DNA from 3 places in the Phyllobacterium sp. CCNWLW109 genome. Region 1 is predicted to be linked to each of the others. Evidence: riboswitches for the same ligand, from Rfam matches in the RefSeq annotation. Region 1 holds a riboswitch; each other region holds the start of a gene.
What was found. A riboswitch is a leader RNA that binds a small molecule or an ion and turns the genes downstream of it on or off. The one in region 1 is predicted to bind cobalamin.
Positions count from the first base shown of each region.

Region 2: linked by a shared signal. The riboswitch ahead of V9K92_RS07885 (ABC transporter ATP-binding protein) and the one ahead of nrdH (glutaredoxin-like protein NrdH) in region 1 are both predicted to bind cobalamin.
Region 3: linked by a shared signal. The riboswitch ahead of V9K92_RS14360 (hypothetical protein) and the one ahead of nrdH (glutaredoxin-like protein NrdH) in region 1 are both predicted to bind cobalamin.

Region 1 is NZ_JBBCBK010000001.1:974,247-976,509, forward strand. Features, by position in the region: gene V9K92_RS04780 (MFS transporter) at 1-728, shown strand, start outside; cobalamin riboswitch at 838-1,060, shown strand; gene nrdH (glutaredoxin-like protein NrdH) at 1,305-1,526, shown strand; gene nrdI (class Ib ribonucleoside-diphosphate reductase assembly flavoprotein NrdI) at 1,541-1,954, shown strand; gene nrdE (class 1b ribonucleoside-diphosphate reductase subunit alpha) at 1,924-2,263, shown strand, end outside.
Region 2 is NZ_JBBCBK010000002.1:541,043-543,305, forward strand. Features, by position in the region: gene V9K92_RS07880 (ABC transporter substrate-binding protein) at 1-91, opposite strand, end outside; gene V9K92_RS07885 (ABC transporter ATP-binding protein) at 91-897, opposite strand; cobalamin riboswitch at 1,168-1,381, opposite strand; gene V9K92_RS07890 (transglutaminase family protein) at 1,925-2,263, shown strand, end outside.
Region 3 is NZ_JBBCBK010000003.1:781,289-783,551, forward strand. Features, by position in the region: gene V9K92_RS14355 (glutamine synthetase beta-grasp domain-containing protein) at 1-426, shown strand, start outside; cobalamin riboswitch at 563-785, shown strand; gene V9K92_RS14360 (hypothetical protein) at 888-1,151, shown strand; gene cobF (precorrin-6A synthase (deacetylating)) at 1,148-1,921, shown strand; gene V9K92_RS14370 (GAF domain-containing protein) at 2,061-2,263, shown strand, end outside.

The sequences.
Region 1 (2,263 bases):
TCCTGGGCTGGGGCTGGCGCTATCCGTTTTTCGTTGCTTTCGCTATTAATGTGGTGGCGCTGTTTGCACGGTTGCGAATGGTTGTTACGCCGCAATATGCAAAATTATATGAAAGCAGAGAACTGCAGCCAACGACGGTGGCCAACACATTACAGCATGAAGGTCGCCACGTGGTCATTGGTGCTTTTGCACCGCTTGCGAGTTTTGCGCTCTTTCATATGGTAACGGTATTTCCACTGTCTTGGGTCTTCCTGTTTACGGATCAGGGCCCGGCCCGCTTTCTTTTGATTGAAGCATTCGGAGCGGCTGTGGGCGTCATTACCGTGTTTGCGTCGGGCACGATTGCCGACCGCGTCGGACGCCGGAATCTGCTGGGCGGCACCGCCATAGCCATTGCCGTGTTCAGTGGATTTGCTCCTCAATTGCTTGATGGCGGCGACATCGGCGAACTGATCTTCATGATCCTCGGATTTATTTTGCTTGGTCTGTCCTTCGGCCAGTCATCCGGCTCAGTGGCCTCGCGCTTCTCAAAGAAGTTCCGCTATACCGGCTCGGCATTGACCAGCGATATGGCATGGTTGTTCGGGGCGGGTTTCGCACCGCTGGTCGCGCTGCTGCTATCCAGCCATTTCGGCCTGATAGCTGCGGGCGGCTATCTGCTCTCCGGTGCTGTGTGCACGCTTATAGCCCTCAGCTTGAATCGTCAGACCGACAATCAGGACGTGTAGTCCCTTCCTCACTCATTCCATTTTCGTGCGCAGCGCCAAATTGATTGGCAGCTGTGCATAGTTTCAATTTTGGTTTGATCTAGCTGTTGACGGATTTTTAACATCCACTACTATATATAGTGTTCAAGGTTCTTCCGATTCGCGAGAGTGGGAAGCTAAGACGGGAATACGGTGAGTGGTGCCAATAAGGTACTGTGATGCCGGAGCTGCCCCCGCAACTGTAAGCGGCTAGCACGTGTTCGATACTGTCACTGGGGCTCTAGGCCCCGGGAAGGCAAGAATAAGTGCGTTGATCTGCGAGCCAGGAGACCTGCCTTGATCTGATGAGTCCACCGGCGGGGTGCCGGAGCGGTCGCGCCAATGCACGGGGATTTTCCGTGTAAAACGCTTCCCTGCCCCTCCACGAGCGAGCTACAGGGTGAAGTGCATGAGAAACCTATCCAGCGCATTGATTGTGGGCGACCCGCCGTAAATCGGGCGGCACTTGAGTAAGTCATACAGTTTTAAACCAAACTAGCTGGCAGCAATCAGAGCTGCCAGACCATGTTCTCACGACCAAAATCAAATGAGGAAGTCATGAATATTGTCGTTTACAGCAAGCCGGCCTGTGTCCAGTGCACCGCCACGACCCGAGCTCTTGACCGGCAGGGTATGGAGTATGACGTTATTGATATTTCCAACGATCAGGATGCTCTCGAACTGGTTCAGAGCCTCGGCTACCGCCAGGTACCTGTGGTTGTCGCCGGCGAAAAACACTGGGCCGGTTTCCGCCCGGATATGATCAGCACCCTTGCCTGAGAGGGATGGGTGTCATGAGTGGGATCGTCTATTTTTCGAGCAGGTCGGAGAATACCCACCGTTTTGTTTCCAAGCTGGGCTTCACCTCACAACGGATACCGATCGGCTCTCGTGAGGAGCTGAAGATCAACGCACCCTATATTTTGATCGTGCCAACATATAGCGGCGATGGCGGCAAGGGTGCCGTTCCAAAACAGGTGATCCGCTTCCTCAACCAGGCGGAAAACCGTTTAAATCTCCGCGGCGTGATTGCCGCGGGTAACAGTAACTTCGGCGCGACCTTCGGGATTGCGGGCGACATCATCTCTGCCAAATGCCAGGTGCCTTACCTTTACAGGTTCGAGCTGATCGGCACGGAGCAGGATGTCGTAAACGTCAAACATGGATTGGAACGATTTTGGACACGCTCACGCTCGAACGACCAGTGACAGCCAACGAACCAGTGCTGGATTACCACGCGCTGAACGCGATGCTGAACCTTTATGATGAGGAGGGCAACATCCAGTTCGATCAGGATCGTATGGCGGCGAAGCAGTATTTTCTGCAGCATGTGAACCAGAATACGGTGTTCTTTCACAATTTGCGCGAGAAGCTCGATTACCTGGTAACCGAAGGCTATTATGAGCGCGCGGTGCTTGATCAATATTCCTTCAATTTCATGCGCGATCTGTTTGACCATGCCTATGCCAAGAAATTCAGGTTTCCAACATTTCTTGGCGCATTCAAATATTACACCA
Region 2 (2,263 bases), on a different contig from region 1:
AAGGTTTGCCGCAACTATCGACGGTTACAGGGAAAGCAAAGGCAGGCGCAGACAGAAGAGTAAATGCGAGGGCAAAAAGGGATTTTTTCATCAAATGCTCCGTGAATGAGAATGGGCGTCATGGATCGGTTCGGGTGCTTCAAACACCATAAGGTCGCGCTGGCGGGATGGGTGCCTGAGGCGCAGCACATCAAGGTCAAATACATCGCTGACAATGCGCGGGGTCAGCGTTTCGTCGGGCGTGCCTGACGCTACAAGCTGAGCGCTGTGCATGACTGCTACATGGGTTGCAAAGGGCGCAACAAGCGGCAAATCATGCAGAACGGCAATGGTCGTGACACTAAGTCCGGCAACGAGCAGGAGCAGTTCGCTGCGCGCCTTTGGATCGAGGTGATTGGTCGGTTCATCAAGAAACAGGATGGCCGGTTGCTGGGCGAGGGCGCGCGCCAATTGCATGCGCTGCCGTTCGCCGCCTGACAATGAACCCAATGCACGACGGCGGAAATGGCTGATCCGCGCGCGCTCCATGGAATCTTCGACGATTTCCCGGTCGACCGTGCGTGTGAAGACGCCCAGATGGGGAATGCGGCCAAGAGATACATAATCCTCGACAAGAAGCTGTTGATCGGGGGTATCGGCCTGACCGACAAAGGCAAATTGCCGGGCCCGCTCAAGCGGCGACATTGTACCGATAATTTTGCCGTTGAAGCTTATTCCGCCGGACGTCGGTGGCAGCAGCCCGGCCAGCATGCGCAGCAAGGTGGATTTTCCAGCGCCATTCGGCCCGATAATAGCGAGCCTTGCGCCACATCTTATGCCGACCGACGCAGCATCAACCAAAGTATGGGTTCCGGTTTTATAGCTCACGGCTGTTGCATCAAGCTGTATATGGCTCACGGGCGCGCTCCCATGCCGTGGAAATATTCTGAGGACTTCGACATGGGTAGGAGATAGCGTAATGTTATAACAATCGTCAATGCCGATTGTTTGAGAGGGTAGATAATATGATGCTGGGTCGAAGTGACGATGCGCGAAACGTTCATACCTGCCAACTTTCAAGGGGAGGACAGAGAACGCAGACGATGAACCGGAAGCTATTCAAAGCATTCGGGTGCCGCTAATGCGGACAGAGGTCATCGCATCGCTCCCGGCACACCCCGTCCGGTTCGAATTTCAATTATGATGGCAGGTCTCCTGGCTCACGGGTCTTGGCAAAGCCTTACCTTCCCGATCTTGCGATCAGTGGCATCATCAGGCGTCGCTCACCGCTTACAGTTGCGGGGGCAGCCACGGTTTCGGTCCCTTTTGGGTACGCCTCACCGTGTTCCCTTTTCATCTCCAGCATTGTCTAGCCGGAGAAACCATCACGATGATTAGTAGTTGAACCGAAGTGAAAATGAAATGGGGTAAAAGAGATAGCACTTGGAAAAAATAGAAGAATGCCATGTTTCCCTCAGGAGTGAGAGGGAGGCTTTCGCCCACCTCCCGTTTTCTGGTTTAATGAATGGACATCCGGATAGTGAGTGTCCAGCTCGTCCGGGTCTTTTTCAATTCCAGGGTGATAATCAGCAGCCACCCTTTGTTGGCATTGAGTTTCTGCGTGGTTCGACGGGGCTCACCATGAGGAATGTGGTTTGATTGCACATTGGTCGATAACCTTGCAGGAAGTGACTTCCTGCAAATAATAACCTCCCTCATGGTGAGCCCCGTCGAACCACGCAGCAAGCCTAATGCAAATTATATTACCCCCTCTCTTGGATTTGGTTGTGTCGTCCATTTTGCCAGCCCGTTTAAGGTGCAGATTCAGTACGTGCTAAAATAAATGGCAGAATAAGTTTTTTAAGCGTGAACAAGCCGATGGAGTAGGCTAGGCTTCGCATGTAGCCTTTGGCGACATCGATGTTTTATTGAATTTTGGGGCGACATGGCAATTCACGCAGCAGTCTATCACCTGACTCACTATAAATATGATCGCCCCATCATGCTCGGGCCGCAGATCATCCGCCTTCAACCAGCTCCGCACTCGAGAACCAAAGTGCTGAGTCACTCGTTGAAGGTCAGTCCGTCCAACCATTTCGTCAATTTGCAGCAGGACCCTTACGGTAATTTTCTGGCCCGTTTTGTCTTTCCTGAGCCCGTCACGGAGCTCAAGATCGAAGTCGATCTCATTGCCGATATGACCGTCTATAATCCGTTTGATTTCTTCGTCGAACCTGCCGGAGAAATCTGGCCCTTCGCTTACCCTGAAGATATACGCGACGAT
Region 3 (2,263 bases), on a different contig from region 1:
GAAAAATACGGCATCGATATCGAATATCATTGCAAGCCGCTCGGCGATACTGATTGGAATGGTTCGGGCATGCATGCCAACTTCTCCACCACCTATATGCGTGAAGTCGGCGGCAAGGATTACTTCGAAAAGGTCATGGCGGCATTTGAGCAGAATTGCGCTGCCCATATCGCCGTATATGGACCGGACAATCATATGCGCCTTACCGGCAAGCATGAAACCCAGTCGATCCACCAGTTCAGCTACGGCATTGCTGATCGCGGTGCATCAATCCGCGTTCCGCACAGCTTTGTAAACAATGGCTATCGCGGTTATCTTGAAGATCGCCGTCCGAATTCGCAGGGCGACCCCTACCAGATCGCGTCGCAAATCCTGCGGACAATTTCTGAAGTGCCGGAAGATGCGGAAGAAGTTCTCGCCGCTTGATCTTGTTTGAATAGTTTGGAATGGCGCGGGCACCAGCCTGCGCCATTTTCTATTGGTGATGCGCCGCATTCAGCCGTTTACCGGTTTCCCCCCGATAAATTTACGCCTGCCTGTTGACCTCAATAGGTGGGCTGGGTTCATATAAGAGTGTTCCGGTTCTCCCGTGCTGCAAAGCCGGGAGCTAAGAGGGAAGCCGGTGAAGTGATATTCACCAATGCCGGCGCTGCCCCCGCAACTGTAAACAGCGAGTTGCTGTCGCTTGAATTCGTTCAGGCAAAAGGTCACTGGGATTTCCCGGGAAGGCAAGACAGCAATACTGACCTGTGAGCCAGGAGACCTGCCGAAACATGATGAACGTCCACGGGCGGGGTGTCCCGGTGTGTCGCTTGCAATGGTTTGCCGCAGGCTGACTATCTGCAATCTTCGCGCTTGACCCTTGTTCCCAACAATCGGGGTTAAGCATGATACTCGGCGCCAATACTAATCAATATAACAACCCACAATCGGTCAACGCGGCAACTGTGCCGGAAGACGTGTTTTTTGCCTGGCTGCTTTCCCGGCCTCGCGGCACCAATATCGTTGCAGCTGCAAGTCAGGAGTTTATAAAGCTTGAGGCCTTTGCCGGAAAACATGCGGGGGCAAAACGCCTCCACGAACTGTTCTGTGCTTTGATCGAAGAGAGTCAAAGGCCGGAACTATCGTCGGCCTCGCGTGTGCCCCAGTGAAACGCAAAGTGCTCATCATCGGAATTGGCGCGGGCAACCCAGACTACGTGACCATACAGGCAGTCAATGCGCTCAATCAGGTCGATGTGTTTTTCATTCCCGATAAGGGAGCTGAGAAAGAGCAGCTGTCCCGCATCCGTCGGGAAATTTGCGAGCGTTTCATCACCGCCCCCCACTACCGCATGGTGGATTTTGAAACACCGCTGCGCCAGAAGCCTTCCTCGACCTATCGTGCGAGTGTCAATGACTGGCATGATAAGGTGGAGGCAACCTATGAGCATCTGCTGATGGAGGAACTGGGCGATGATGAATGCGGCGCATTCCTCGTCTGGGGTGATCCGTCGCTTTATGACAGCACGATCCGTATTCTCGACCGGCTGAACGCCAAGGGCAATTTCGAACTGGACTATGATGTCATTCCCGGCATTACCAGCATTCAGGCGCTCACGGCAAAGCATAAGGTTGTGCTCAATCGAATCGGCGACTCCATTACGATAACCACAGGGCGCAAGCTTGCCGAAGGTTTTCCGAACAATTCGGAAAGCGTGATTGTGATGCTCGATGGCGAGGGCGCGTTCAAGGCAATTGATGAAGACGTCGATATTTATTGGGGTGCTTACATAGGAACGGAAGACGAGATTCTCATGTCCGGCAAACTGCGCGATGTCGTTGACGATATTGAGCGGTTGCGAAATGTTGCGCGCGCACAAATGGGCTGGATCATGGATACATATTTGCTGAAAAGGTCATATGACGAGAATGGAGAATAGCTGCGATTATAACCGGGGGCGTTTTGGACCTACGCCCTTAAATCGCGTCGGTAGAGCAGCCCCGGTTGCCGCCATCAATAGGTGACTTGACGTAGGCGAGAACAGGCGTCACCCTGTGCATGGACTTCGGAGGAGGACCATGGGAACGCAGGATGACGGCTTACATGCCGAGCATATCCAATCTGCCGTGACAGGTGACGCTGCTGCGCAGTCAGCGGTTGTTGCATCGTGGGGGCGTTCAATGCGTCTCTACGGCTTGAAGCCTGATGAGGGCACGCCGCCAAACATGCTAACCGATCAGGAATTGCGTGAAGCGCGTGAAGAGCTGGGATCTCTCATAGA